Regions from separate parts of the Streptomyces sp. NPDC002795 genome, predicted to be linked through region 2. Evidence: riboswitches for the same ligand, from Rfam matches in the RefSeq annotation. Region 2 holds a riboswitch; each other region holds the start of a gene.
The links. A riboswitch is a leader RNA that binds a small molecule or an ion and turns the genes downstream of it on or off. The one in region 2 is predicted to bind cobalamin.
Positions count from the first base shown of each region.

Region 1 (9,667 bases), 200 kb from region 2:
CCTTGAAGTCCTTGCGAAGCCCGAAGTCCACGACCTGCGCCTGGTCCGGCGTCGCCCGGTGCTCGATCACCCGGTGCTGCAGGCTCGGCGGCAGATGCCGCGTGATGGACCGCTGCCCGGCCGCGTCCGGCGTCATCGCCTCGTGGATGACGACATGCACGTACCAGCTGGAGCGCGAGCAGTCCTTGAGGAGGCGCCGCAGCGCGTCGTCGTCCTTGGGGAGGTGGTTCGGCTCCCGCAGGCGCAGCCCCGCCACCGTGTCGTGGTCCCACGGCACCCGCTCGCTGTCCGGCCAGAACATCGGCGCGGGCGACGGCCAGGCCAGCTCCCAGGCCCGCTCCGCCTCCGCTGCGAGGACCCAGGTGACGCCTTCGGAGTTCCTCGCGCGCGTCTCGGGGTCGTACGTCGTCAGCTGGCCGCGCACGGTGACGTTGTCGGCCACACGCCAGCGCGCCTCGAACACCCGCCGGGCGCCGGGGCCTGGACCGGCCTCCTCCGCGCGCGGGTGCAGCACCGTGGAACGCGCCGCGTCCTCGGGATCGAGGTCGAGGAAGTCGTCGAGCACCCCCGCCGCCTTGAGGGCGATCAGGTTGCGCCGGACATCGCGCTCGGGATCGGGCCCGAGGTGGCGTCCGCGTCCTAGCCACACGGTGTCGGGGACGGGGGTCGGGGTTGAGTTCTTCTTCGCCATGGAGTCGTTCTGTGAGTGATCGGGGCGCGACCAGTATGGGGTCCGTGGGCGCGCGGGGGCCAGGGCAGGGTGGGCCGGTGTCGGGATTGTCGCGCGTACGTGCCCGATTCGCCCCTCGTGTACCCCGGCGTGGCGCGTCCGATCCCGTACCCTCGCCGGATGGCCAGGTACTACGACGTGCACCCAGAAAACCCGCAAGCGCGCCTCATCTCCGCGATCGCCGACGGCATCCGCGACAGCGCGCTCGTGGCCTACCCCACGGACTCTTGCTACGCGCTCGGCTGCCGGCTCGGCAACCGGGCGGGCGTCGACCGGATCCGCCAGATCCGACAGCTCGACGACCGGCACCATTTCACACTGGTCTGCCAGGATTTCTCCCAGTTGGGGAAGTTCGTCCAGATCGACAATGACGTGTTCCGTGCCATCAAGGCGGCCACGCCCGGCAGTTACACCTTCATCCTGCCCGCGACGCGTGAGGTGCCGCGGCAGTTGCAGCACCCGAAGAAGAAGACCGTCGGCGTGCGCATCCCCGACCACGTGGTGACGCAGGCGCTGCTCACCGAGCTCGGCGAGCCGCTGCTGTCCAGCACGCTGCTGCTGCCCGGCCAGGAGGACCCGCTGACGCAGGGCTGGGAGATCAAGGAGGAGCTCGACCACGTGGTGGACGCCGTCGTGGACTCCGGCGACTGCGGCACCGTGCCCACCACGGTCATCGACTTCTCCGGCGGGGAGGCCGAGATCGTACGGCGCGGGGCGGGGGACACCGAGCGCTTCGAGTGACCCCGCTCACGCAGGCGTCGTCGTGCCCAAGTAGCGGATGTGCGGGCGGGCGCCGGGGCGGGTGACCTCGGCGCGCACCCCGTACACGTCGGCGATCAGTTCCTCGGTCAGTACGTCGCCCGGTTCCCCGGCCGCCACCACCCGGCCCTCGCGCAGCACGACGACGCGCGCGCAGTAGGTGGCGGCGAGGTTCAGGTCGTGCAGGGCGACGACGGACGTGATGCCCAGCGCGCCGATCAGGTCGAGTAGTTCGAGCTGGTGCTGGATGTCGAGGTGGTTGGTCGGCTCGTCGAGCAGCAGCTCGCGCGGCTCCTGAGCGAGCGCCCGCGCGATCTGCACCCGCTGGCGCTCGCCGCCGGACAGTGTGTGCCACAGGCGGTGTGCCCGGTCGGCGAGTCCGCTGCGCTCCAGGGCGGAGCGCACGGCCGCCTCGTCGGTCGCCGAAGCGGGCTGCCAGGCGCGACGGTGCGGTACCCGGCCGAGACGTACGACGTCGGCGACGGTCAACTCGACCTGGGCGTCGGACTGTTGCTGCACCATGGCGATGCGCCGCGCGGCCTGCCGGCGGCCCACCGAGGCGAGCGGGTCACCGTCGAGGGTGACGACGCCGCTGTCCGGGGCGAGCACCCCGGACAGCAGACGCAGCAGAGTCGACTTGCCCGAGCCGTTGGGCCCCAGGACACCGGTGACGGTGCCGGGCTCCGGCGCCACGGACACCCCGTCGAGCACCAGCGTGCCACCCGGCGACCACGACACGCGCTCCGCGCGCAGCCCCGCCGTCACCGAACACCCCGCCCGCGGTACAGCACCAGCACGAACGCCGGCACACCGATCAGCGATGTCACCACACCCACCGGAACCTCCTGCGGTTCGAGCACCGTCCGCGCCACCGTGTCCACCCACACCAGGAACACCGCCCCGGCCAGCGCCGTCACCGGCAGCAGCCTGGTGTGCCCCGGACCCACCAGGGCGCGCGCCGCGTGCGGCAGCACCAGGCCGACGAAGCCGATCGCGCCCGCCGCACTGACCAGGGCCGCCGTCAGCAGCGCCGTCACACACAGCAGCACGATCCGGGTGCGGGCCACCCGGACACCGAGCGTGGCCGCCGCCTCCGCGCCGAAGGCGAACGCGTCCAGGGTGCGCCCGTACGCCAGGCACACCACGAGCGTGACGGCGAGCACGGCCAGGCACAGCCACACCTCGGTCCAGCCGACCCCGCTGAGCGAGCCGAGCAGCCAGAACAGCACACCGCGTGTGGTCTCCGCGTCCGCCGAGGTCAGCACGACGAACGAGGTCAGCGCCGAGAACAGCTGCATCGCCGCGACCCCGCACAGCACCACCCGGTCCGTGCTGCCGCCCAGCGTGTGACTGAGCACCAGCACCAGGGCGAAGGAGCAGACGGCGCCGACGAACGCGCCGCCCGACACCGAGACGGCGCCCCCGCCGAGCCCGAGCACGACCACGAGCACGGCCCCGGTCGACGCCCCCGACGAGACACCGAGCACGAACGGGTCGGCGAGCGGATTGCGCAGCAGCGCCTGAAGCACCGTGCCGCACACCGCGAGCCCCGCCCCGCACACCGCCGCGAGCAGCGTCCGCGGCAGCCGCAGATTCCATACGATGCCGTCCCGGATCGGCGAGAGATCCGAGGTCGCGAGGCCCATCCGGTCACCGACCGCGGCCCAGACGTCGCCGACCCGGATCTGCGCGGGACCGAGGGTGATGGCGAAGGCCACGGAGGCGCACAGCACGGCGATGGCGACCGCCCAGGCGAGCGTGGCGCGAACGGAGAACCGGGGCGAGGCCCGCGGCAAGGCCGCCGGTACCGCGTGAGCCGCGACCGTGCGGGCCGTCACCGCGAGAGCCCGAACTCGCGCAGCCCCGCGGCCACCCGCTCCACGCCCTCGACCGTCCGGATGGTCGGGTTCATGGCCTGCCCGCTCAGGCGCACGTACCGCTTCTTCTTCACGGCGGTCATGTGCTTGGTGACGGGGTTGGACTCAAGGAACCTGATCTTCTGCGCGGCCGACTCCGCGGACTGCGAGCGGCGCGTCAGATCGCCGATGACCAGCACATCTGGATCGCGGTCGGCGACGGTCTCCCAGTTGACCTGCGGCCACTCCGCGCGCGTGTCGTCGAAGACATTGCGCGCCCCGAGTTCCTTGGTGATGACGCCGGGGGCGCCGCAACAGCCCGCCATGTAGGGCGAGTCGGAGTTGGCGAACCAGTACAGGACGTCCACGCCATGCGCGTCGACCCCCGAAGTAGCCGTGCGCACCCGGGACTTGAGCCTGTCGATCAGCTTCTCGCCGCGCTCCTCCACGTCGAAGACGCGCGCCAGATCGCGGATCTCGCCGTACACGACGTCGAGCCCCAGGGTCTTGGTCCGCACGCCGTCCCCGTCGCCGTTGTCCTTGCCCGTGCAGTCGCTGGGGGAGAGGTACGTGGGCACGCCGAGCTTCTCGAACTCCGCGCGCGGCGCCACACCGCCCTTGCCGAGGGTGTACGTGAAGGAGGCGGCGGCGAAATCCGGTTCGGTGCCGAGGACCTTCTCGAACGACGGGTAGCGGTCGGCCAGGCGCGGCACCTTCGCGTTGGCCTTCGCCAGCTCCTCGGGGACCGGGTCGGTCCAGGTGCCGGTGCCGGCCATCCGGTCCTCCAGGCCGAGCGAGAGCATGATCTCGGCGGAGCCCTGGTCGAGGGCGACGGCCCGGCGTGGGGTGTGCTCGACCCGCACCTTCTTGCCGCAGTTGTCGAGCGTGACACCGCCGCCACCGGCGGCACCGTCCTCGGTGGCGGCGGTCGTGCCGCACCCGGTGAGCAGTAGGGTGAGCGCCAACAGCGGTGCGCATCGGCGGAGTTGACGTGCGAACAGCACGGAAGTTCCTTCGCGTCCAGGGCTCATACGCGGAGCCGGCCTACGGTCCGCCCCCACGCCACGCGGCACTGGAGGCCGCCAGCAGGTCTTCGGACTCGGGGTCGTCCGCGCGGAGCGCCTTCCCAGACCGATGTGCCGGCCCAGTGGCAGTGGCTCCGCCCGTCACCCTCACCGCTGCGCGTCAGTTCCGGGTTCACACCGGATTCCCTGACCCGTGTGCGTAGAAAAACACACAAAGGTACGACTGGCTCAGCGAAGCTATCACGCGGGTGTGAAGACCGCTTCCAGTTGGGGGCGCGTTCCGTCCCGGTGGTGGTCCATGAGGGAGACGAGCCGTTCGTGGTCCCGCACGCGGAGCGCCTCGACCATCTCCGCGTGCTCGTCGACGATCCGCTTCTGCGACGTCGGGTCGTGCAGGAGGTAGGCCCGGTAGCCGTCGCTCAGCTGCCAGACGCGGCGCAGCTCGGCGACGACGAGGTCCAGGCCCGACGCGGTGAACATGCGGAAGTGGAAGTCCGAGTTGAGGCGGGCCATGGCGGTGAGGTCGCCGCGGGCCGACGCCTCCGCGATCCGCTCGTTCACGGCGGAGAGTCGCTCCAGGGCGGAGGCCGAGAAGGGCGGCAGTCGACGCAGTACCTCTGCCTCCAGGACCCGCCGCATCAAATAGGTCTGCTCGAACTCGGCTGCGGTCAGTACCTTCACGCGGTATCCGACGTTGCGGACGTGATCGAGGACGCCTTCGCTGGCCAGCACCCGCAGCGCCTCGCGGACCGGTGCCCGGCTCACCCCGAGTCGCGCGGCCAGCGCCTCCTGCCGTACCGGGCTGCCCGGCGTCAGATCGCGCGCGAACAGCATCGCCCGCAACTCCTCCACCACCTGGGCCACCGCACCGGACACCGCGTCCAGACGTTCCGCCCCCGCCTGAGCCGTCACTGTTGCCTGCCTTCCCTCCGAGGGTTGTCGACTCTAACTCCCCTGTGCCGACTGGGGCATTGACATGATGCCGCACCGTGAGTCAGATTGCATCCAATCTTGCTCGGATGGATGTCCCGTTCAGTGGTGAACGCCCCGAAATGAAACCTGTTGATGGCTTCAATGCACGCCATCAGCGGCCGATTTCAGAGGAGGACTCGGCGATGGCGCCGAAGGAACCGGCAGAATCGGTAGACAATTCCGAAGCCGCAGTGGCGGCGGAGAGCGGCGGTGGATCTCCCGCGGGCCGGCCGCTCGACGGCGTCCGCGTCGTCGACATCACCTCGACACTGATGGGCCCGTACTGCACCCTGCTGCTCGCCCAGTGGGGCGCGGACGTCATCAAGATCGAGCCGCCCGCAGGCGACGTCGTCCGCTACATCGGCGACACCCGGGGCAATGGCATGGGCCCCGCCTTCCTCAACACCAACCGCGGAAAGCGCAGCGCCGCCCTCGACCTCAAGGCGCCCGGCGCGGCGCCCGTCCTCGCCGCCCTCGTGGACTCGGCCGACGTGCTCGTGCACAACCTCCGCCCCGCGGCCGCCCGCCGCCTCGGGCTCACGGCCGAGTCCGCCCTGGCCCGCAACCCGCGCCTCGTCCACTGCGCGTTCCGCGGCTTCGCCGCCGGCGGCCCCGACTCCGACCGGCCGGCCTACGACGACGTCATCCAGGCCGCCGGAGGCGTCGCCGCACTCCAGGGCGGCGACGGCGGCGCGGAGTACGTGCGGCAGGCCGCGGCCGACAAGACGGTCGGCGTGTACGGGGCCGCGGCCGTGCTCGCCGCGCTGCACGGGCGTCAGATCACCGGCCGGGGCCGCGCCGTCGAGGTCCCGATGCTGGAGACCATGGCCTCGTTCACCCTCCTCGAACAGCAGGGCGGCCGCGTCTTCGACCCGCCCACGGGCCCCACCGGCTACGCCCGCACCAGCTCCCCGCACCGACGCCCGTGCCGCACCAAGGACGGCCACCTCGCCGTCATGATCTACACCGACGCCCAGTGGCGCGCCTTCTTCACCGCGATCGGCCGCCCCGCGCTCGCCGACGACCCGCGCTTTCGCACCATCACGGAGCGCACCGAGCACATCGACACCCTCTACTCGATGGTCAACGCCGAGCTGTTGCTGCGCACCACGGCCGAGTGGCAGGCCGAGTTCGACGCCCGCGACATACCCGCGACCCGCGTCAACACACTCGACGATCTCTTCACCGACCCGCACCTGAGCGCCACCGGCTTCTTCGAGCGCACCGAACACCCCACCGAGGGGCCGCTGTTGCTCGGCCGGCCACCGGTCCGGATGACCGAACCCGCCGCCGGCGCGTCCCCGCGCGAGGACGAGGGCCCGCTGCGCCCCGCCCCGCACCTGGGCGAGCACACCCGCGAGGTCCTCGCCGAGCTCGGCCTGCCCGGCACGGAGGCCGCCGCCCTCTTCGACACCGGAGTGGCGCGCGAGCCGACCGCCGCGACCGCCGCCTGAGAACAGCCACCCGACGGAAGGATCCGCCATGTCCGCGGACGAAGACCTCCTGTACTCCACCCGCGACCACATCGCCACCATCACCCTCAACCGCCCGCACCGGAAGAACGCGTTCACCCTCGACATGGCCGACGCCTGGGCCGAGGCCCTGCGCCGCGCCGACGCCGACCCCGAGGTGCGCGTCATCGTCGTCACCGGCGCAGGCGACGCCTTCTGCTCCGGTGTCGACCTCGCCGACTTCAAGGGCGAGCAGCGCACCCCGATCCAGGAGAAGAGGCTGCTCACCGAGCGGGTGCACCAGGTCGCACGGGCGCTTGAGGACCTGGACAAGCCGGTCCTCGCGGCCGTCACCGGGCCCGCCGTCGGTGCGGGCATGGACATGGCCCTGCTGTGCGATCTGCGCTTCGCCGGCCGCTCCGCCCGCTTCTGCGAGGGCTACATCAAGGTCGGCCTGGTCCCCGGTGACGGCGGCTGCTGGCTGCTGCCCCGCGTCGTCGGCCAGGCGGCAGCGCTGCGCCTGCTGTGGACCGGCGACTTCGTCGACGCGGCCGAGGCCAAGCGGCTCGGCATCGTCGAGGACGTCTTCGACGACGCGGACCTCCTCGACGAGGTGTACGCGTTCGCCGCCCGCCTCGTGGCCCGCCCGCCCGCGGCCCTCGCCATCATCAAGCGCGCCGTGCGCCAGGGCGCCCACCACGACCTGCGCACCGCGCTCGACCTGATCTCCTCCCACATGGCCGTGGTGACATCGATGGACGACTCCCGCGAGGCCTACGACGCGTTCCGCGAGAAGCGCACCGGTACGTACACGGGCTCCTGACGGCCGCCCACGCCCCTCCCCACCACCGGACCTTCAGCTTCAGGAGGCACCTCCCGTATGTCCCCGACCGACACCGCTCGGGCCGCCGCCCGCGCCCTGGCCGCCGAGTGGCGGGAGGCCGGCCGCTACACACCCCGCAGCGACGCCTGGCTCCGCTCCTTCGACCGCGACTTCAGCCGCGAACTGGCCGGCCGCGGGATGACCGCCATGACCTGGCCGCAGGAGTACGGCGGCCACGCCCTGCGCAACGTCGACCGGCTCGCCGTCACCGAGGAACTGCTGCGCGCGGGCGCCCCCGTCGCCGCGCACTGGATCGGGGACCGGCAGATCGGACCCGCCATCCTGCGGCACGGCAGCACCGCGCTCAAGGAGGAGATCCTGCCGCGGATCGCCGCCACCGACGCCGTCTTCTGCCTCGGCATGAGCGAACCCGAGGCCGGCTCCGACCTGGCCTCGGTCCGCACCACCGCACGCCGCGTCGCGGGCGGCTGGCGGCTCAGCGGCCACAAGATCTGGACCAGCCACGCCCACCACGCCACCCACGCCTACGTACTGGCCCGCACCACCGCGCGGGAGGACGTCGAACGCAAGCACCAGGGGCTGAGCGAGTTCGTCGTCGACATGGACGCCGACGGGGTGAGCACGGGCGCCATCCCCGACCTGGCGGGCGAACACCACTTCAACGAGGTGCGGTTCGAGGACGTGTTCGTCCCGGAAGGCCGCCTCATCGGCACCGAGGGGGAGGGCTGGCGCCAGGTCGTCGGGCAGCTCTCCTTCGAACGCGGCGGCGCCGAACGCGTTCTGTCCAGCTATCCCCTTCTCGTCGCCCTGCTCGCCGAGGCCACCCGCGACGGGCAATCCGGGGCGGCCGTCCCGGACATTATCGCGGCCTCGGTCGGCTCCCTCACCGCCCGGCTCACCGTGCTGCGCCGCCTCTGCTGGGACGTGGCCTCCGCCATGGACCGCGGGGAGACCCCGGTCCGAGAGGCCGCCGCCCTGAAGTACCTGGGCAACGCCTTCGAGAACGACGTCGTCGAGGCGTTCCGCGAGGCATCCGGGGGCCTGCCGCCCACCGCCGACAGTCACTTCGGCCAGGCGCTGCTCGCCGCCCCGGCGTTCGGCCTGCGCGGCGGCGCCTCCGACGTCCTGCTGTCCCTGATCGCCCGCGAGGAGACCCGCGCATGACCACCCCCAGCCAGGCCCGGCGCCGCGAGCCCACCATCACCAGCGAGTACGCCGACGAACTCCGCGAGGTCGTACGCGGACTCGCGGCGGACGCGGCCGCCACGGAAGACGCGTCAGGGTTCGCGCTGTGGGAGCGACTCGCCGAACTGGGCATGACACGCCTGGACGTTCCCGAGTCGGCAGGCGGGTCGGGCGGCACCTTCGACGACCTCCTCGCCCTGACCCACGCGCTCGCCCGGCACACCGTCACCACCCCGGTCGCCGAGTCCGCCACATCCGACTGGTGCCTGGCTTCCGGCGCCCCCCTCCCCACGGGGGCGACCACACTCGCCCTCCTCCCCGCAGACATCACGGAGCCGGCCGCCGACGGCACACTCACCGCCCAACTGCCCGCCGTCCCCTGGGCGTCCGGAGCGCACACCCTGCTGCTGGTCCCGGCGGCCGAGATCGTAGGAACATCCGCAGCGGGCCCGTGGACCGTCGACCTCACGGGCCCCGGCGTCACCCGCCACCCGCCCCGACCCGCCCTGTGCGGCACCCCCTACGAAGCCATCGACCTCACCGCCGCACCGGTGAACACGCTGCCGCCCGGCGCACCGTCCCCCGCACACATCCGCGCCCGCCTCGCCGTACTCCGCTCGGCCGCCCTGCTCGGCGCGGCCGAGGGCGCCTACGAGCTGACCGCGGGGCACGTGACCCGGCGCCAGCAGTTCGGCGCACCGCTCCTGAAGATCCCGGCCGTCGCCGCCCACCTCGCCACCATGCGCGTCCACCTCTTGCAGGCCGAAGCCGCGTTGAACCACGCCCGCGACATCCACCGCGCGGACGCGAGCGCTCAAAAGGATGCCCACCAGCTGACCGCCGCA
Region 1 is NZ_JBIAQB010000005.1:335,525-345,191, reverse strand. It holds gene ACFYWS_RS17635 (hypothetical protein) at 1-691, opposite strand, end outside; gene ACFYWS_RS17630 (L-threonylcarbamoyladenylate synthase) at 851-1,471, shown strand; gene ACFYWS_RS17625 (ABC transporter ATP-binding protein) at 1,478-2,254, opposite strand; gene ACFYWS_RS17620 (FecCD family ABC transporter permease) at 2,251-3,327, opposite strand; gene ACFYWS_RS17615 (ABC transporter substrate-binding protein) at 3,324-4,376, opposite strand; cobalamin riboswitch at 4,412-4,602, opposite strand; gene ACFYWS_RS17610 (GntR family transcriptional regulator) at 4,611-5,282, opposite strand; gene ACFYWS_RS17605 (CaiB/BaiF CoA transferase family protein) at 5,534-6,796, shown strand; gene ACFYWS_RS17600 (enoyl-CoA hydratase/isomerase family protein) at 6,825-7,616, shown strand; gene ACFYWS_RS17595 (acyl-CoA dehydrogenase family protein) at 7,674-8,801, shown strand; gene ACFYWS_RS17590 (acyl-CoA dehydrogenase family protein) at 8,798-9,667, shown strand, end outside.
Region 1: it holds a riboswitch for cobalamin, as region 2 does, so the genes downstream of both, ACFYWS_RS17615 (ABC transporter substrate-binding protein) here and ACFYWS_RS18580 ((2Fe-2S) ferredoxin domain-containing protein) in region 2, are expected to answer to the same signal.

Region 2 (9,667 bases):
GGTCCGCCTGGGCGTCGCTGCGCCCGCTCGTGCTGCGGCTGCACTTCTACGCCGGGGTGTTCGTCGCCCCCTTCCTGCTCGTCGCCGCGGTCACGGGCCTGCTCTACGCGGGCTCGTTCCAGGCCGAGAAGATCGTGTACGCCCATGAACTGAACGTCCCCGTGGGGAAGTCCGAGCTGCCGATCGCCGATCAGGTCGCCGCCGCCCGCAAGGCCCACCCGGAAGGAGACATCAGTGCCGTGCGGCCTTCGCCCGAGGCCGGGGCGACGACCCGAGTCATGCTCTCCGGCGTCGCGGGAGTCGACGCCGACCACACGCTCGCGGTGTTCGTGAACCCGTACAACGGAGAGGTCCGCGGCGCCCTCGAACAGTACGGATCGACCGGCGCGCTGCCGCTGCGCACCTGGATCGACGAGCTCCACCGCGACCTCCACCTCGGTCAAGTGGGCCGTCTGTACAGCGAGTTCGCCGCCAGCTGGATGTGGGTGATCGCGGGCGGCGGCCTCGTTCTCTGGTTCGGTCGGCGCCGCTCCCGTCGCGCGATCCGCGGCGCGACCGGCCGCAGGCGCACCCTGTCGCTGCACGGATCGGTGGGTGTCTGGGCTGCGCTCGGGCTCTTCTTCCTGTCCGCGACGGGCCTGACCTGGTCGACGTACGCAGGAGCGAACATCACTGACCTGCGTGCCGCGCTCGGCCAGACGACGCCGACCGTCTCCGCGGCCGTCACCTCCGGTGGTGAACACGCCGGGCACGACATGGGCGGATCCGGATCCGCGAGCGGTGCCGGTGGCAGCGACGTGGGGCTGAACGCGGTGCTGAAGGCGGCCCGCGCCGAAGGCCTCTCGAACCCCGTGGAGATCGTCCCGCCCGGCGACACATCCTCGGCGTACGTCGTCCAGCAGATCCAGCGAAGCTGGCCGGAGAAGCAGGACGCCGTGGCCGTCGACCCGGCGAGCGGCGAGGTCACGGACGTGGTGCGGTTCGCCGACTACCCGGTGCTCGCCAAGCTGTCCCGCTGGGGCATCGACCTGCACACCGGCAACCTGTTCGGCATCGTCAACCAGATCGCCCTCGCCGCTCTCGCGCTCGCGGTGGTGTTCCTCATCGTGTGGGGCTACCGCATGTGGTGGCAGCGCGGGCGCGGCTCCGCCTTCGGCCGCCCGGTCCCACGCGGTGCCTGGCAGCAGGTACCGCCGTACGTCGTGGTGCCGTTGATGGTGGCGATCGCCCTGCTCGGCTACTTCGTGCCGCTGCTCGGCATCCCGCTCGCGGCGTTCATGCTCTGCGACATCGCGCTCGGAGAGATCGCGTACAGGCGGGGGAAGCGCACGTATACGCCGGCCGCCTGAGGCGGGCCGGTGAGCTTCTCGCCCCTGGTGCCGGAGTCGGCACCAGGGGCGAGGACCTCAGAGTCTGTCGGCGCACGTGTCGTCCGTGCACGGGCAACCGGCAGGTCTTCTTCGGACTCGCGGGCACACCCACCCGAAAGGGCGGGCCTCTGGTGTCGTCGCTTCCCGGACGCCGCGTGCGCGACGCGCCACAACGTCCGCCCAGCCTGGGCCGGATGACATGATGACCCTGAACACGGGCGACGGCGGCCCGAGGAAACCGGTGCGAATCCGGTGCGGTACCGCCACTGTGATCGGCGAGCGGATCCCGGAAGGCCACTGCCCCGCGGGGGTGGGAAGGCCGGGACGAGCGCGGACCCGAGAGCCAGGAGACTCACGCCGCCGCCCCCTCGAAGCGATCCGGGGCGGAACTCCCCGGCGAGAGGGAGGATGCGGCATGCCTGAACGGCTCGCCGAAGAGACGGCCCCCGTAACGGATCGGGCGGTTCCCTGCCGCGTGGTCGTGTGCCGCGACTGCTGTTGCGGAACGGTCAAGGTCAACGGTGATCACGGAGCGCAGACGGCGCGGTTGCGCGAGATCGCGCCGACACGCATCTCCGAGTGCCTGGACGTCTGCGAGCAGGCCAACGTCATCGTCGTACAGCCCTCGTCCGCGGGGCGGGCGGCCGGAGCGCGGCCGGTCTGGCTGGGCCTGGTCAACGACTCCGACGCCACCGAGGACATAGCGGACTGGGTGCGGGCCGGCGGACCGGGTGTGGCGCCGTGCCCCGAGATCCTGGGCCTGTACGTCATCGCTGCGCCGCGCCGGGCCAAGACCTCATGAGCGAAGTGCCGCCGGAAGAGGTGGCCGAGGCGCTGCGCGACGTGGCGTCGCGCCTGGGCGGTTTCTTCGCCCTCGACACGATCCCGACGCGGCCGCCCGACGTACGGCTCACCGACGCCGGGCTCTCCGCACGGGCCCAGGCGGTCAACGACCACTACGCCACCACCGAACCCCGCATCGGCGCCTCCATCGCCCACCTGGGCCTTGCGGCCCGCCTCTGGTCACCGGTCCTCGCCTGCGCGCTCGTACACGGGATCGTGCCGTCGATGAGCACGGTGGAATGGTCCGGGGAGGGCTCGGCGCTCCGCCTGCCCCGCCCCGAGGGACGACGCCCGTCGGGACCGGCCGCCTCGCTCGCCGACGCGATCCACGCGGAGGTGGACGGCGTCCTGGCGGCGGTCGAGGACGGCCTGACCGTCAAGGTGGCGCCGCGCCTGCTGGCCGGCAACTCCGCGTCCGCGCTCGTCGGTTCGGCGGCGCAACTGCTCAGATCCCGGCCCGACCTGCGTACGGACGTCAGGCATGTGACGCAGGAACTGCTGGAGACGGGCCGACTGCGGGGGACGGGACGGATCACCGGCCCCGATCTGGCGTTCCGGCGGCGCAGTTGCTGCCTCTTCTACCGCGCGCCCGGCGGCGGCAAGTGCGGAGACTGCTGCTTGGTGCGGTGATCGCTGCACGGCACCAGTGGAGCCGGCACGTGGATGACGGCCGACGGTTTCGAGGTCCGCCAGGACGTGCTCGACCAGATCGTCCAGCGGAACATCAGGCCGCCGAACATGGCCTCGGAACGCTCGGCGCCGAGGAACAACCTCACGTTCCACGAGCACCTGGGCCTGCCCAACGACCGCGTCCTCGCGATGGCCACGACGGACGCGGCTCGCGCGCTGAGCCTTCACGGGACGGTGACCCGCTCGTGGATCTCGGGGCGCTGCAGTCCGTCGAGACCGTGATCGCGGCGGGCAGGCACCATGGCGTGGGTGGTAACTCGTAGCAGAGGCAATGGAGTTGCTCAGTATCAGGGCGCCTCGCACGGGTCCTCGCCCGGAGCCAGTGACCGGGTGTCCGCCGCCAGACAGGATGAGTACACCCGGGACGGAGTGGGCCGCGGCTCCGGTTCCGATGCGGAAACCATGGCGATGACCACGCCAGCAGTGACCACCACCACCAACGCGGCGAGCCAGACGCCGCGGATCACCCTTCACCGCCGAAGCGGTCGTGGAGCGCATCGCGGCAATCGTCCTCGTCGGCGCTCCGCACGTGCGAGAACGACACCACTCCGCCCTTCTCGCCGTCCTGCTCGTTCTCGGCCAACTGCCTCTCGATCCCCGCGATGAGCTCGGCGCACCGGGCGCTGACGGGCTTCTCGGGTGGCGGGTCGGGTTCCGAGGCGGCTTTCAGCCCGTAGGTGGCGGCGAGGCCGGCCGCGCACAGCACCGCCCATGCGGCAACCCATGTGCGGCGGCTGGTCGGTATCGGTCTGGGCACCCCGGCATCCTACGAACAGTCTCGGCGGACGTTCACCGAATCGCGGCTTCCTCTTCGGCGCGCACCGTGCAGCTGCCGTGTCCACCGCAGTTCACCCCGGGCACGGCTCCAAGTGACGGTCCGCGGTCCAGGGCCGGTCGCCCACGAGGCTCGCCAACTGGATCAGGTCTCCCGCCACCAGGTCCCAGTCCGCGTCGGGGGCCAGGTCCTTCGTTTGCGTAGGCCCGTACTCGGTCGGCCGCGCGATGAACGCGGTCCGAAGGCCCGCGTCCCGGGCGGCCCGCAAGTCTTCGTTGTGGGCCGCCGCGAGCATGACCTGGTGGGGGCGCAGCCCCAGGAAGGCGGCCGCCCGCTCGTAGGCCTGTCGTTGCGGCTTGTAGGCGCGGGTGACGTCGGAGGCGACGATGACGTCCCAGGGGAGGCCCGCGTGCTTCGCCAGGCGGGACAGGAGCGCGAGGTTGCCGTTCGACAGTGCTCCGGTCGTTACGCTGCGGGCGAGTTGCTCCAGGCCGGGTACGGAATCAGCCCACGCGGGCAGCCGGTGCCACGCCTCGTTGAGCCACGTCAGCTCGACCTCGTCGAAGGCGGCGGGGTCGATTCCTTGCTCGGCGAGGACGGTCCGCAGGTTCTCCGCGTGGAGGACGTCGAGCGGAGCGAAGTCACGTTCGCCTGTGCGTACGGGTTCCATCGCCGGCTGGTACAGCTCCCGCCAGAGCATGGCGAACGCCGTCCCGTCGAGCGTCAGGCCGTGACGCGCGGCGAAGGTGTCGACGGCCGCCGAGACTCCGGACCGCCAGTCGACGACCGTGCCGAAGGTGTCGAACAGCACGGCCTCGACCTGTTGGATTCGCCCATCCACTGAATTGACCCTTCGTAGGCGCACGCCGAACCCTTGCCCGAGGACCGGCCCGTATGCGATCTTAAAGTCATCCACGCTATGGAAACGTTTCCATGAGGTTCGCGGGGAGACGGAACCCACAAGGAGGTGGAGCAACGGATGGCCACGATCAAGGACGTCGCGGCGCGGGCCGGGGTCGCGCTGGGGACCGCGTCGCGGGTGCTCAGCGGGAGCAGTCAGACCTCGGCCGATTCGCGGGCCCGGGTGCTGGCGGCGGCCGCCGAGTTGGGCTACGTCGCCCACGGCCCCGCCCGTGCGCTGCGGCGTGCGCGCACCGACGTACTGGGGCTGCTCGTCTCGGACATCCGCAACCCGTTCTTCTCCGAACTGGCGCACGCCGCCGAGCAGGAGGCCCGCCGGCACGGCTACACCGTCCTGCTGGCCAACGCCAACGAGGACGCCGACCAGGCCGACGCCTACCTCCAGACCTTCGCCTCCCAGCGCATCGACGGCCTGCTGTTCGCCCCGCAGAGCACCGTGTCGCCGCAGCTCGCCGCCACGGTCGCCTCCGGTCTTCCGCTCGTCTTCCTCAACCGCACCATCGAGGGCATCGACGCGCCGATGTACGGGACGGACAACGCCCAGGGCGTCGGGCAGGTCCTCGACTGGTTGCGACGGCGCGGGCATCGCGACGTCGCCTTCATCGGGGGCCCTGACACCATCTCCACCGGCGCCGAGCGCCGCGCCGCCTACCTCGCAGGGCGAGAACAGCACGGCATCAGCACCGACGAAGGGCTCATGGAGGCCGGTGACTTCCTCGCCGACGGGGCGGCCAAGGCCATGAACCGCGTGCTCGACCGGGGCGTCCCGTTCACGGCAGTGTTCGGCGCGAACGGTCTCACCACGCTGGGCGCCGTGCGTGCGCTGCGCGAGCGGCTCGGCGTCGAACGGGCGGCCCGGATCGAGATCGTGTCCGTCGACGACCTCGACTGGTTCGAGTTCGCCTCGCCGCCCATCAGCGCGGTCCGCCAGGACGCGGCGGAGATCGGACGGCTCGGCGTACGCGGAGTCGTGGACCTCATCGCCGGGCGTGAGGCGACCGGACAGCGCGTCCCCACGACCTTCGTCGACCGGGCGCCCAAAGCCCAACAGTGAGTGTCCGCACGGCACTTGCGTACACGGAAATTCGAAAGGCAGGACACCACATGAGGGTCGCCCTCGGAGCGGACCACGCCGGTTTCGCGCTCAAGGACACCGTCCGGCAGGCCATCGAGGCGCTCGGGCACGACATCGTGGACTGCGGAACCCACAGCAGCGAACCCGTCGACTTCCCCGACATCACCCGCGCCACGTGCGAGCCGGTGCTCAGCGGCGCCGCCGACCGCGCCGTGCTCGTGTGCGGCACCGGACAGGGCGCCGTCATGGCGGCCAACAAGCTGCCCGGCATCCGCTGCGGACTCGCCCACGAGCCGTACTCCGCCCATCAGTCGGTCGAGCACGACGACGCCAACGCCATCGCCATGGGCGCCTGGCTCGTGCCGCACGCGCTCGTGCCCGACATCGTCCGCGAGTTCCTGGGCGCCACCTTCGACGACGACGCGGACACCCGCCGCCGCGTCGCGAAACTCAACGCCCTCGACGACCTGACGAGCACGCCCACGACCGCCTGACGCGTCCCCCTCCCGCCGCACAGGCACCGCACCACCCCCGCTCCTTTGCCCAACGCCCGCGCGCAGTGCGCGCCGCGCGTCCCCTCGGCGTACCCGCACGTGCCCCGAACCCGCAGGAGATCCCCATGTCCACCCGCACCCCCGCCGGGCAGCCAAGCGTGCTCGGCTCCAAGGACCGCGTCAAAACCGCGATCGCCGCCGCCTTCGGCACCAGTGTCGAGAACTACGACTTCATCGCCTACGGCACCGCGTCCGCCCTGTACTTCGGCGCCGTGTTCTTCCCCGACAGCGACCGTTTCGTCGGGACCCTGCTCTCGTTCGCCACGCTCGCGGTCGGCTTCGTCATGCGCCCGCTCGGCGGCGCCGTCGGGGGCTACTTCGCCGACAAGTTCGGCCGCAAGCCCGTCCTCGTGGCCGCGATGATCGTGATGGGTGCGGCCACCTTCCTCATCGGCGCGCTCCCCACGTACGAACAGGTGGGTGTGCTCGCCCCGGTCCTGCTCACCGTGATCCGCATGGTCCAGGGCCTCGCCTTCGGCGCCGAATGGGGCGGGGCGATCACCATGGCGTACGAACACGCGCCCTGGCACCGGCGCGGCATGTTCGCCGCGATACCCCAGTCGGGCAACCCACTTGGCATCGCCCTGGCCAGTGGTGTGTTCGCCTGGAGTGCCACGCTGGAGGGCAGTTGGCAGTGGCGGACCCCGTTCCTGGTGAGCGCCGTCCTCGTGATCGCCGCGCTGATCGTGCGCTCGCGGCTCTCGGAATCCCCCGAGTTCCAGGAGGCGCGGGCCGAGGGCAGGACGGAGAAGAACCCGTTCCTGGCGACGCTGGCGGGCGACTGGCGCGGAATTCTCCGGGTCATCGCGCTGCGCGTCGTCGAGTCCTTCGCCTATTACTCCACCGCGACCTATCTGCTCAGCTACATCACCGACCACCACCCCGAGCTGCGGTCCGTCGCCCTGGGTGCGATCACCGTCGCCAGCGTCCTGGCCATCGGTGTCACCTTCCTGGCCGGGGCGCTCACCGACCGCATCGGACGCCGACCCATCTACCTCGCCGGGTGCACGGCGGCCATCCTCTTCGCGTTCCCCATGTACCTGCTCACCAACTCCGCCCAACCCGCCCTGGTCGTCACGGTGTTCATCATCGGCATCGGCCTCATCCACGCCTCGCTCACCGGCACCCAGGGCTCCCTGCTCACCGAGCAGTTCCGCACCGCGACGCGCACGTCGGGCGCCTCGCTCGGCTACCAGATCGCGGCGGCCATCGGCGGCTTCGCGCCCCTGCTCGCCGCCGCCCTCGTGGGGGCCTTCGGCTGGCCGGGCGCGGCGTTGCTCTATCTCGGCGCGGCCGTGATCGGCCTCATCGGCATCCTGGTCACGAAGGAGACCTGGGGGCGTGCCGAGCGCGAGCGGGTACGCGGCCTTGTCGCCGAGGAACAGAGCGCGGCGCCGGCCGCGGCGTCCCCCGTGTCCTGAGTGTCCTGCGGGCGCGCCGAGCAGCTGGTGTTCGTAGCGGATGTGGTCGCCGAGCGAGGACACCCTGCGGCGCGACCCGGATCTACGACTGGATGATCGCGACCAGAGCCGCCGTGTACGGGGCGGGGTCGACATCGCCCCGCACCGCGAGTTGCTGGCTGTAGCCCTGGCAGAGGGCCACGAAGGTCTCGGCGATCCGGCCCGCGCGCGCGGGGTCGTCGCCCGGCAGCAGCGCGACGACCGCCGCGCGCAGTTCGTCGAGCTGGTGGTCGACGAGCGCGGCGAGGCTCGGCGAGACGGCGGCCTCGGCGTAGATCTGGGCGACCAGTCGGGCGTGGCCCTCCTCGCGCGCGAGGGTGCGGATGTGCTCAAGGAAGTCCTGGACGGCCTCGGCGGTCAGCTCCGCGGGGAACGCCTGGCTCGACTGTTCGCAGATCGCCGCGACGATCTCGTCCTTGCCCTTGAAGTACCGGTAGATCGCCCCGGTGGAGAGCCCGGAGGCCCTGACGATGTCCGGCATGGACGTCCTTGCGAAGCCGTCGGTGGCGAAGCGGGTGCGGGCGGCGTCGATGATCTGCTGGCGGCGGGCGGCGAGGTGGGCCTGGCTGACCTTCGGCATAAGAGAATGACCATTCGTTTTACGTGTTAGTGTCGTCGACCGTACCGCAGAATCCGAGGAGGGATCCCATGCGCTACCGGACCTTCGGACGGCACAGCGGCCTACGGGTGTCGGAATACGTGCTGGGCACGGCCAACTTCGGCTCGGCTCCGGCCGCGGCAGGGGTGGAGGGGGCCAGGGCGATCTTCGACTCGTTCGTGGCGGCCGGCGGCACCACCTTCGACGTCTCGAACATCTACCAGAACGGCGAGGCCGAGACCGTCCTCGGCGAGCTGCTGGGCCGCGAGCGCGACGACTACGTCGTGATCACCAAGTACAGCGGAAGCAGGGATGCCCAGGTCCGCCCCGGCACCACGGGCAACAGCCGCAAGACCATGGTCCGGTCCCTGGAGGAGAGCCTGCGGCGGCTGGGGACCGACTACGTCGATGTCCTTATGCCGCACTTTCCCGACGGGGTCACCCCGCTGCCGGAGATCCTGGCCGCCTTCGAGGACCTGATCCGGGCGGGCAAGATCCGCTACGGCGGGCTGTCGAACTTCCCGGCCTGGCGGGTGGCGGGCGCCGCCGTCAGATCGGAGCTGAGCGGCCGGATGCCGTTGGTCGGCGTCCAGACCGAGTACAGCCTGGCCGAACGCTCCGCGGAACGAGAACTCCTCCCGATGGCCGAGGCGCACGGACTGGGCGTCGTCCTCTACTCACCGCTGGCCGGCGGCCTGTTGACCGGAAAGTACCGTCGCGGCGAGCAGGGGCGCCTCAGCGCGCGGGCCACAGTGGACGGCGAGGGTGGCGACCGGCGCACCGCCGTGCTCGACGCCGTCCTCGCCGTGGCCGATGAGCTGGGCACAGGACCGGTCCAGGTCGCACTGGCCTGGCTCCGTGAGCGCGCGGCGCGGGCCCGGACCTCGCTGCTCCCCATCGTGGGACCCCGCACCCCGGCCCACCTGGAGGGCTACCTCGACGCCCTGAACGTCGAACTCGCCCCGCACCACTACCAGAAACTGGACGAGGTCAGCGCGATCCGGCTCGGCGCCCCGCACGACGACGTGTCCGCCGCGCTGGCCCACGGTACGGACGGAGACCGGAGCCTCCTCGACGGACCGGTCGTCCCGGTGATGTGAAACACCGCCCGCAGTCCAGGACTTGGGGCTGCTTTCGCCTCACGCCGTCCCCCGCACCACCAACCGGTGAGACACCGTCAGATCCTGTGCGGGCACGGCGTTGTCGGGGCTGTATATGCGGTCGGCCAGGCACTGCAGTGAGCGCAGGGCGATCTGGTGCTTGTCGGGGGCGATCGTGGTCAGCGGGGGATGACTGTAGCGCCCGTCCTCGATGTCGTCGAAGCCGACGATCGCCATGTCCTCCGGCACCCGCAGCCCTCGCTCGTGGGCCAAGTGCAGGG
Region 2 is NZ_JBIAQB010000005.1:532,609-542,275, reverse strand. It holds gene ACFYWS_RS18585 (PepSY-associated TM helix domain-containing protein) at 1-1,349, shown strand, start outside; cobalamin riboswitch at 1,602-1,724, shown strand; gene ACFYWS_RS18580 ((2Fe-2S) ferredoxin domain-containing protein) at 1,786-2,172, shown strand; gene ACFYWS_RS18575 ((2Fe-2S)-binding protein) at 2,169-2,843, shown strand; gene ACFYWS_RS18570 (hypothetical protein) at 2,877-3,125, shown strand; gene ACFYWS_RS18565 (hypothetical protein) at 3,367-3,660, opposite strand; gene ACFYWS_RS18560 (haloacid dehalogenase type II) at 3,752-4,519, opposite strand; gene ACFYWS_RS18555 (LacI family DNA-binding transcriptional regulator) at 4,658-5,653, shown strand; gene ACFYWS_RS18550 (RpiB/LacA/LacB family sugar-phosphate isomerase) at 5,704-6,168, shown strand; gene ACFYWS_RS18545 (MFS transporter) at 6,294-7,649, shown strand; gene ACFYWS_RS18540 (TetR/AcrR family transcriptional regulator) at 7,732-8,268, opposite strand; gene ACFYWS_RS18535 (aldo/keto reductase) at 8,337-9,386, shown strand; gene ACFYWS_RS18530 (LacI family DNA-binding transcriptional regulator) at 9,426-9,667, opposite strand, start outside.

Region 3 (9,667 bases), on a different contig from region 2:
GACATCGACTTGTCGAAGACGGCGTGCGCGTGGCTCTGTCGTGGCGCGTATCCGGAGCGCGTCAGCGTCACCGTGCAGTCGGTGACCTGCCAGCCGAGCAGCCCCTGGCGCAGTGTCCTGTGCACGGTCTCCTCGATGGCCTTGATGAAGGCCAGGGGGAGGGAGCCGAGCTCGATGCCGAGCCGGAACGCGACGCCCGAGCCGACCGGCGCCGGATCGACCCGCAGGCCGATGGTCGCCAGGAACGGGTTCCCTTCGCCCTTCATGACCTCGACCGCCGCACCGGAGCCCGTCGGCCGCTCGACGCACAGCGGCGTCGACGCCCGGAACGTCACGGCGAGCCCGAACTCCTCGGCGAGCGTGGCCTGCACGACCTCCTTCTGCACCTCGCCGTAGAGCGAAAGGAAGATCTCCTGGCGGATGTCGTCCTGCCGCAGGCCGATCAGGGGGTCCTGCTCGGCGAGCTGGGTGAGTGCGGCGAGCAGGGCGCCGCGCAGCCCCGGCCGCTCCGGGTCGACGACCGTCTCCAGGGTCGGAGGCGCGAAGTGGTGCTCTCTCACGGGCACTTGGGGCTCACCGAGGTCGTCCCCGACGCGTACTCCGCCGAGTCCCCACAAGCGCGCCACCTGCCCGGGGCCCACTTCCGTACGCGGTGTGTCAGCCCCGTCCGCGAAGACGCGCACCGACGTCACCCGGTCCTCCCCGCCGCCGGGCAGCGCGAGCCGCTCGCGCACCCGCAGCGTCCCGGTGAACACGCGGGCGTACGCGATCTTCTCGCCGGCCGCGCCGCGCTCCACCTTGAACACGCGTGCGGACAGCGGTAGTTGGGGCAGCTCCTCGGCGGGAGGCAGCAGTCGTGTGATGCCGTCCACGAGGGCGTCGACCCCCGCCCCGGTCATCGCCGAGCCGAAGTACACGGGATGCGCCTCGGTCCGCGCCGTCTGCTCGGCGAGCGCGTCGCGCAGCCAGGCGTACGTGACCGACTCCTCGTCCTTGACGTACGCCTCCAGCAGCGCGTCGTCGCGGGCGGAGAGTACGTCGACCAGGCGGGCGCGATGGTCCGTGTCATGGGCGACGTAGGGGACACAGAGCGCGTCCCGGCTGCCGAGGCCGCGTGTCACCGTGTTCATCGGGACCATGGCGGGAGCCAGTTTGCGGCGCAGGTCGTCGAGGAGTGATGCCTCGCGGGCGCCCGCGCGGTCGACCTTGTTGACGAACACCACGGTGGGGATGCGCAGTCGGCGCAGTGTCCGCATCAGGACGCGGGTCTGCGCCTGCACGCCCTCCACGGCAGAGACGACGAGCACCGCCCCGTCGAGCACCCCGAGCACCCGCTCGACCTCGGCGATGAAGTCGGGGTGGCCAGGTGTGTCCACGAGGTTGACGCTCGTGCCGCGGACCGGGAACGACACCACGGCCGACTTGATGGTGATGCCGCGCCGGCGCTCCAGGTCGAGGGAGTCGGTGCGGGTGCTTCCGTCGTCGACCCGGCCGAGTTCGTCGATCACCCCTGCGGTGTGCAGGAGCCGCTCGGTCAGGCTGGTCTTACCGGCGTCGACGTGCGCGAGAATGCCCAGATTCAGGGTGTGCACTGGCAGTCATGTCCTTGAGGGAGAGGGCAGGGGCCTTCTGAAGGAACATGTCTGCAGTGCGCATGGATCGGTCCTCACGGTCGGGGTGCGCGGCCGGCTGCCGCGTGGAGCTCAGTGCAGCAGTCGGCCGCGCATCCCGGCAACCGAATTACGCGCCGTCGGCGAGCCTCGCCGACCAGCGCTGCTCGACCCTCGCCAGCCGCCAGTAGGCGATCGCCGCCGCCCACACGGCCACGAACAGGCCCACGATCACGTACCCGACGTTGTCGAGGTCGAGCCCGGCGATCCACCCGGTGACGGCGTCGCTGAGGGCGAGCTTGTCGTGCAGGACGCCGACGAGTTCGATCGTGCCGATGAAGAACGCGACCGCGATCGAAAGACCGGTGATGGTGAGGTTGTAGAACACCTTGCGCACCGGGTTGGAGAACGCCCACTGGTAGGCGAAGTTCATGAACGTGCCGTCGAGCGTGTCGAACAGGCTCATGCCCGCGGCGAACAGCAGCGGCAGGCACAGGATCGCGTACCACGGCAGGCCCGCCGCGGCGCCGCTGCCCGCCATCACCATCAGCGTCACCTCGGTCGCGGTGTCGAAGCCGAGCCCGAAGAGAAAGCCGAGCGGGAACATCTGCCCCGGGCGGGTGATGGACTTGGTGAAGCGGCCGAGGATCCGGTTCATGAACCCGCGGGAGTCCAGGTGCTCCTCCAGCTTGCGCTCGTCGTAGGAGCCCGCGCGCATCGCCTTGAAGACCTTCAGGATGCCCATCAGGGCCACGAGGTTGAGCGCCGCGATGAGGTACAGGAACGTACCGGAGACGGTCGTGCCGACGGCGCCGAGCACCTGGTGGGTGCGTGACTCGTCGTTCAGCAGCGTGCCCGCGAGCGCCGCGCCGCCCGCGACGAGCGCCGCCATCGCGACGACCACGCTGGAGTGGCCGAGCGCGAACCAGAAGCCGACCGAGACGGGTCGCTTGCCGTCGGCCATCAGCTTGCGGGTGGTGTTGTCGATGGCCGCGATGTGGTCGGCGTCGAAGGCGTGCCGCATGCCGAGCGTGTACGCCGTGATGCCGAGGCCGATACCGAAGGCCTTGTTGCCCACTTCGTAGTGCTCGGGGACGACGAGAAGGAACAGCACGCCGAACGCGACGACGTGCAGCGCGGCGATCACCGCGATCAGTCCTGCCGTGCGCAGCGTGTCCTCGCGGCGCCAACGGAAGGCAGGGGGAGGGGAGTTCAGGGCAGGGGAATTCTGGGAGTTCCCGGGCAGGGTCATGCGTCGATCACGCTCCAGCACCTCGTGGATCACTTCGTGAGATGCCGCGGCCGGTCTCCTGGCTTACGGGTGTGCCCGCCGCTCCGGCCTTCCCAGCGGCCGACGGCCGCCAGTGGCGTACAGGGTGGAACGACGCGCTCCGGACGGCGCTGTCCGAAACCCGATCACAGTGGCGAGGGCCGCTCCGGAATGAGCCCCTGAAGGGCTGTCACCGGCTTCCCGAGCACCACGGCCCGACCACCCTACTACCTACTCAAAAGCGCGCTCGCGGGCCCGGTGGATCTCCTCGTAGGCCTTCTCCCGGCCCTCCCAGTGGGACCCCGCGACCGACTTGCCCGGCTCCAGATCCTTGTAGACCTCGAAGAAATGGGTGATCTCCAGGCGGTCGAACTCGGGGATGTCCCCGATGTCCCGGGTCGCGTCGTGCCGAGGATCGTGCGCGGGGACGCACAGCACCTTCTCGTCCGGGCCCTTCTCGTCGCTCATCACGAACATGCCGATCGCCCGGCACTCGACGACGCAGCCGGGGAACGTCGCGTCGCCGGTCAGGACGAGCGCGTCCAGCGGGTCGCCGTCGCCGCCGAGCGTGCCCTCGATGTAGCCGTAGTCCGCGGGGTACTGCGTCGACGTGAACAGCATCCGGTCGAGCCGGATCCGGCCGAGATCGTGGTCCATCTCGTACTTGTTCCGTGAGCCCTGCGGGATCTCCACGATCACGTCGAACGCCTCGGCGCGTGCCTGACTGCTGCCCAATGTGGCCTCCTTGCCGCATTCCGACGCCCATGAGTGTGCGCCGTACCGGGCAAGGGCGGAACCCCTCAGGCGGCGGGGGGAATGGGGAATTCGAGTTCGGGTCGGTCCCAGGCGACGGCCGGCGGGCGCGCGGGCACCGTGCCGGTGCGGTGCGCGCCCATGCCGCGGTAGAAGCCCTCGGCGGGCGGGTGCGCGACGACGCGTACGTGATCGAGGCCGGCTGCGAGGGCCCGCTCCCGCATGTGGTCGACGAGCAGCCGGCCGATGCCCCGGCCCTGCGCCTCGTCCGCGACGAACATCAGGTCCAGCTCCGGCGGCTCGGTGAGCAGCGCGTAGAAGCCGAGTACCCGCCCGTCGGCCTGATCCACCGCTACGTAGACGTGGTGCGCCTCTACGTAGTCGGGCCCCACTCGATAGCCCGCGACCATGGAGGCGTAGGGGTCCCGGTAGGCGCTGGAGCCGCGCACGAGGCGGGTGAGGCGCCGGGCGTCCTGGGTGGTGGCCCGCCGGATGGTGATCGAGGGGCCCCCTCCGCGGCGCGTAATACTCGCGTTCATGTGTCGAGTATTACGTATTCGGTAGCGCATTCGGGGGCGGGGTCAGGCGGCCGGCACCGTGGACCGGGCCTGGCGCAGGAACGTGGCGTTGTCCGGGGTCTGGCGCAGCTTGTCGAGAAGCGCCTCGTAGGAAGCGGCCGGGTCGCGGCTCTGGAGGGCGCGCCGCAGTCCGCGGACGACGCTCAACTCAGCGGCGGGGAACAGGAGTTCCTCGCGGCGGGTGCCGGAGGGGATGAGCTCGACGGCCGGGTGGACGCGGCGCTGCGCCAGGGTGCGGTCGAGGCGCAGCTCCATGTTGCCGGTGCTCTTGAGCTCCTCGAAGTAGTAGTCGTCGGCGCGGGAACCGGTGTCGACGAGGGTGGTGGCGAGGATGGTCAGCGAACCGGCCTCCTCGGCGTCGCGGGCCGCGCCGAAGAAGCGCTTCGGCCCGTGCAGGGCGGCCGCGTCGACACCGCCCGACAGGGTGCGGCCGCTGGTGGAGGCGGCGTTGTTGTGCGCCCGGCACAGCCGGGTGAGGGAGTCGAGGAGGATCACGACGTCGCGGCCCCGCTCGGTGAGGCGCTTGGCGCGCTCGACCGCGAGTTCGGCGAGCGCGATGTGTTCCTTCGCCGGGCGGTCGAACGTCGAGGCGTAGACCTCGCCGCGTACGGAGCGGCGCATGTCGGTGACCTCCTCGGGGCGCTCGTCGACGAGCACCACCATGAGGTGGACCTCGGGGTGGTTGGCGGCGAACGCGGCGGCGAGCTGTTGCAGCAGCACCGTCTTGCCGGTCTTCGGCGGGGCGACGATCAGGCCGCGCTGCCCCTTGCCGACGGGCGTGAACAGGTCGACGACCCGTCCGGCCAGCCCCGCGGCCGGGTGCTCCAGGCGGAACCGCTCGCTGGGGTGGAGCGGGGTGAGGTCGGCGAAGTGCGGGCGGCGGCGGCTCGCGTCCGCGGGGGCGCCGTCGAGGGTCTCGACGTGTACGAGGCCGCGCGGCTTCCCGCACGTCCCCTCGACGAAGTCGCCCTTGCGCAGGCCCAGTCGGCGGATGAGGTGGGCGGGGACCTGGACGTCGTGCGACGTGGGCTCCAGGTCGGCCGCCCGCAGGAAACCGGCCCCGTTCCCGCCGATGTCGAGGACGCCGGCGGCGCGGACGGATTCTTGGGGTGGGGCGGGGGTGGTGCTCGTGGTGGTGGCCGTGGTCATGGTGATCACAGGTCCTTTCGCGGGCCGGGCCGCGGACGCGGCAGGCATACAGAGGCAGGGAAGGGGTGGGATCCGGCGAGTGGCGGGGGCGGCTGAGCGCGCCCCGCGGCCGAGGAGAACCTGGCGGGTACGGCGACGGGTGAAGAGCCCGCCAGAAGCCGCTGACCAGGGATGACGTGCGCAGTATGGCGACGGGAACACCGTCGAACCAGGAGCGCTGAAGAGAGAGATTCGGTACCGGCGCCTCGAAACGGGCGAGCACATGTACCGCTAAGACCGTACCACCAGAAGCCTGCCGCGCGGCAAGCCCCGACGTCGGCCCCGGCACGCCCTATGCTGATCCGCCATGTTCACCGATCAGGGCCCCACCCTCCGCGAGCTGGCCGTTCAGGCACTGTCCTCGGTCGAGCGGGGGTACGACCTGCTGGCGCCGAAATTCGACCACACACCGTTCCGCACCCCGGATGTCGTGCTGGACGCGGTGGGCCGCACGCTCGCCGGACTCGGCCCGTACGACACCGGGCTCGACCTGTGCTGCGGCACGGGGGCGGGCCTGCGCGTGCTGCGTGAGGCGGGTGTCGGGCGGGCCGTGGGCGTCGACTTCAGCGGCGGGATGCTGGATGTCGCGAGGCGCGGTGAGCCGGCGGCCGACTGCGTGCGAGCGGACGCGCTGGCACTGCCCTTCGGTGAGGTCTTCGACCTGGTGGTGAGCTTCGGGGCGTTCGGACACTTCCTGCCGCGCGAGTGGCCGCGACTGTTCTCCGAGGTGTGCCAAGTGCTGCGCCCGGGCGGGCAGTTCGCGTTCCCGCTGCCCGCGCCTGCGGGCCCTGGATCGGTGGGCTACTGGGCGATGCTCGGTTTCGACGGTGCGATGCGGGTGCGCAACGCGGTGTGGCGGCCCCCGTTCGTCATGTACTACCGGCCGTTCCGGCTCGGCGACGTACGGAGGGAGTTGGACCGCGCCGGGTTCGATGTGGCGCTGCACGCGCTGCCCGAGCTCGGCGAGCGGGCCGACGGCAGCCCGCGGTGCAGGCTGGTCGTGGCCACGCGCCGCTGACGGGCCCGCCGGATAGCGCCCCGGCCCCGCCGCGCCTAGCGTGGTCCCATACCTGCCGGGCCGCGTCGTGCCCGGCGGCCGACCGAAGGGTGTCGCGCATGTCCGCTCGTCCTGAAGGCGCGCCGGTCTGGGCCGACGCCATGTTCCCCGACCTGGAGGCCGCGAAGGGCTTCTACACGGAGCTGTTCGGCTGGACCTACGACGAGGGCAGCGCCGAGTTCGGCAACTACACGCAGGCCAGGACGCCCGACGGCAAGCGCGTCGCGGCTCTCGTGCCGCAGATGCCCGGCGCGGAGGGCGTGCACCCCGCCTGGAACCTGTACCTCGCCACCGCGGACATCGAGTCGGTCGCCGAGCGGATCAGGGACGCGGGCGGCAGTCTCATGATGGACCCGATGCAGGTCGCCTCGTTCGGCACGATGGTCACCGCCCAAGACCCGGCGGGCGTCGTCTTCAGCGTCTGGCAGCCCGACACCCACGAGGGCTTCGAGAAGGTCAACGAGCCCGGCGCGTTCTGCTGGGCCGAGGTCAACACCCGCAACGCCGCGAGGACCGACTCCTTCTTCCCTGCCGTCTTCAATTACGACGTGCACAAGATGGCCGACGAGCAGATGGACTTCAACGTCTGGAACCTGGCCGGCGAACCGGCCATGGGCCGCTTGCAGATGACGGACGACTTCCCCGCCGAGGTCCCCTCGCACATCAACGTGTACTTCGTCGTCGAGGACTGCGACGCGGCCGTCGACACCGTCCAACGCCTGGGCGGCCAGCTGTACTTCGGGCCGATGGACAGCCCGTTCGGCCGGTTCGCGACGGTCGGGGACCCGCAGGGCGCGGCGTTCTCCGTCATCGACGTGAGTGCGGCCAAGGGCGAGATGCCGGACATCGGCTGACGCTCAGTCGGATCCGGGAAGAGTGAACCCCAGCTCCTGAGAGGCGAGTTGGGGAGTCGGCTGTGCCCAGCGCCTCACCGTGACACTGCTCTGCGTCGACGACAGGGAGCGCATCTCGGCCCGGTCCAGGTAGAGCGTGCCGTTCAGATGGTCCGTCTCGTGCTGCACGATCCGCGCGGGCCAGCCCGTGAACTCCTCGTCCACCGCGCGCCCTTGCCCGTCGAGGGCGCGCAGTCGAACGCGCTCGTGCCGGGCGACCGCGGCCTGGTAGCCCGGCACGCTCAAGCACCCTTCGTAGAGCCCCACTTGGCGCTCGCCCACGGGCTCGAAGGCCGGATTGACCAGTACGCGGAACGGCTGCGGCGTCCGCCCCCGCGCGACCCGCAGCTCCTCGCTCACGGCCGCCGCGTCCTCGATGACCGCGAGCCGCAGCGGCACCCCGATCTGCGGCGCGGCCAGGCCCACGCCGGGCGCGGCATGCATCGTGACCCGCATCGCGGCGATCAGCCGGGCGAGCAGCTCGTCCGGGAGCTGCCCGTCGACGGACTCGGCGGGGCGGCGCAGGACCGGGTCGCCCGCCGCGACGATCGGCAGTGGCTGCTCGGCGGCTCCGGCCAGTAGGGACTCGACGTGATCAGTCAGTGACGTGAACGGCATCGCGCCAGGATGCCAAGCGTGGTCGCGCGTCGACAACGGGGGTGGGGGAATGCCTCGGCCGCACCGACGGTTCTGATCCTGTGGCCGCCCTGACGGATGGGGCGGCAGTGGCACAGGAGAAGGTTCGAAGGTTCCGACGGATGACGCAGACGCAGCCGCAGACGCAGATGTACGCAGCACACGAGGGCACCACGGGTCCCGCACCGCACACCGGCGGCGGGTTCCACCCCCTCGACCACCCCGCGTACGCCGCGCTCACAGGACCGCACGCGCACTTCGCCGAGTGGAGCGGCCGGGCCCTGCGCTATCCCACCGACGTCACGCCGTGGACCGCGCTGCCCCCTGACCCCGGCCCCGCGGACTGGGCCGATCTCGCCGCCTTCGCCGCCCCCGACGGAACGCTGCCGCTGCTCGGCACCGACGTCGGGCTGCCGGACGGGTGGGAGGCGACGGTGGATCACGCGGGCGTGCGCATGGTCGGTGACGCGGTGGACGCGGCCCTGGACCCGGAGGCCGTCGTGCTCACCGCCGACGACGTGCCGGAGATGCTCGACCTGGTGGCCCGCACCCGGCCGGGCCCGTTCACGCCCCGCACCATAGAACTCGGCACGTACCTGGGGATCCGCCAGGGCGGCACGCTCGTCGCGATGGCGGGGGAGCGCCTGCACCTGCCGGGACACACCGAGATCAGCGCCGTGTGCACCGACCCGGACCAGCGGGGCAAGGGCCTCGCGGGGCGTCTGGTGAAGGCCGTCGCGGCCGTGGTCCGGGAGCGTGGCGAGACGCCGTTCCTGCACACCGGCGCGGCCAACACGAGTGCGATCCGCCTGTACGAGTCCCTGGGCTTCCACCTGCGCAACACGACCCGCTTCCGCACGGTGCGCGCGCCGCGATAGCGCGGGGTGTGCTCTACGCGCCGGGCTCCTCCTGGGCCGCGTGGTTGTAGCGCACCAGGTAGTCGGCGAAACGCTCCAGGTCCTCCTCCGGCCAGTCCGCCAGGCGGTCGCCGAAGATCTGGCGGCGGTTGACGGTCACCTGGCGCAGGAGGTCGGCGCCGGCCTCGGTCGGGTGCAGGACCTGGACCCGGTGGTCGTCGGGGTCGACGCGGCGGATCACGAGGCCTGCCCGCTGAAGGGTGGCCACCTGGCGGCTGACGGTCGACTTGTCGAGGGCGTAGTGCGCCGCCAGGTCCGTGGCGCGGCAGCCGCCCCGCTCGTCGAGGTGGGCGAGCAGCGAGTACGAGACGAGCGAGAGCTCGGGGTGCATCCGGGCGGCGGTGGCCCGCGCGCGCCGTGCGAACGAGGTCAGCTCGCGCTGAATGGTCTCCACGGCCGCCTCGCGGTCGGCCGGGTGATCTGGCTGTGCCACGGCGGTTCCTTTCGGGATGCTCGTTGCACTCTACAACCCAGCTCGCCCCGCGGCGGCCCGACGTGGCGCGGATCTCTTATGCAACTTGTTGCAAAACCGGTGCGGTGTCCTCTACAACTGACTCGACCGTTCACCGCCGCACGGAGGGCCCCATGAGCCGCTATCCGCACCTGCTCGCCCCGCTCGACCTCGGTTTCACGACGCTCCCCAACCGCGTTCTGATGGGCTCGATGCACGTGGGCCTGGAGGAGGCGCCGAACGGGTTCGCGCGCATGGCCGAGTTCTACGCCACCCGCGCCCGCGGCGGCGTCGGCCTCATGGTCACCGGCGGC
Region 3 is NZ_JBIAQB010000003.1:456,242-465,908, forward strand. It holds gene ACFYWS_RS11395 (GTP-binding protein) at 1-1,592, opposite strand, end outside; gene ACFYWS_RS11400 (HoxN/HupN/NixA family nickel/cobalt transporter) at 1,741-2,862, opposite strand; cobalamin riboswitch at 2,893-3,122, opposite strand; gene ACFYWS_RS11405 (inorganic diphosphatase) at 3,112-3,615, opposite strand; gene ACFYWS_RS11410 (GNAT family N-acetyltransferase) at 3,681-4,172, opposite strand; gene rho (transcription termination factor Rho) at 4,215-5,408, opposite strand; gene ACFYWS_RS11420 (class I SAM-dependent methyltransferase) at 5,707-6,417, shown strand; gene ACFYWS_RS11425 (VOC family protein) at 6,516-7,310, shown strand; gene def (peptide deformylase) at 7,314-7,967, opposite strand; gene ACFYWS_RS11435 (GNAT family N-acetyltransferase) at 8,108-8,863, shown strand; gene ACFYWS_RS11440 (MarR family winged helix-turn-helix transcriptional regulator) at 8,877-9,335, opposite strand; gene ACFYWS_RS11445 (FAD-dependent oxidoreductase) at 9,488-9,667, shown strand, end outside.
Region 3: it holds a riboswitch for cobalamin, as region 2 does, so the genes downstream of both, ACFYWS_RS11400 (HoxN/HupN/NixA family nickel/cobalt transporter) here and ACFYWS_RS18580 ((2Fe-2S) ferredoxin domain-containing protein) in region 2, are expected to answer to the same signal.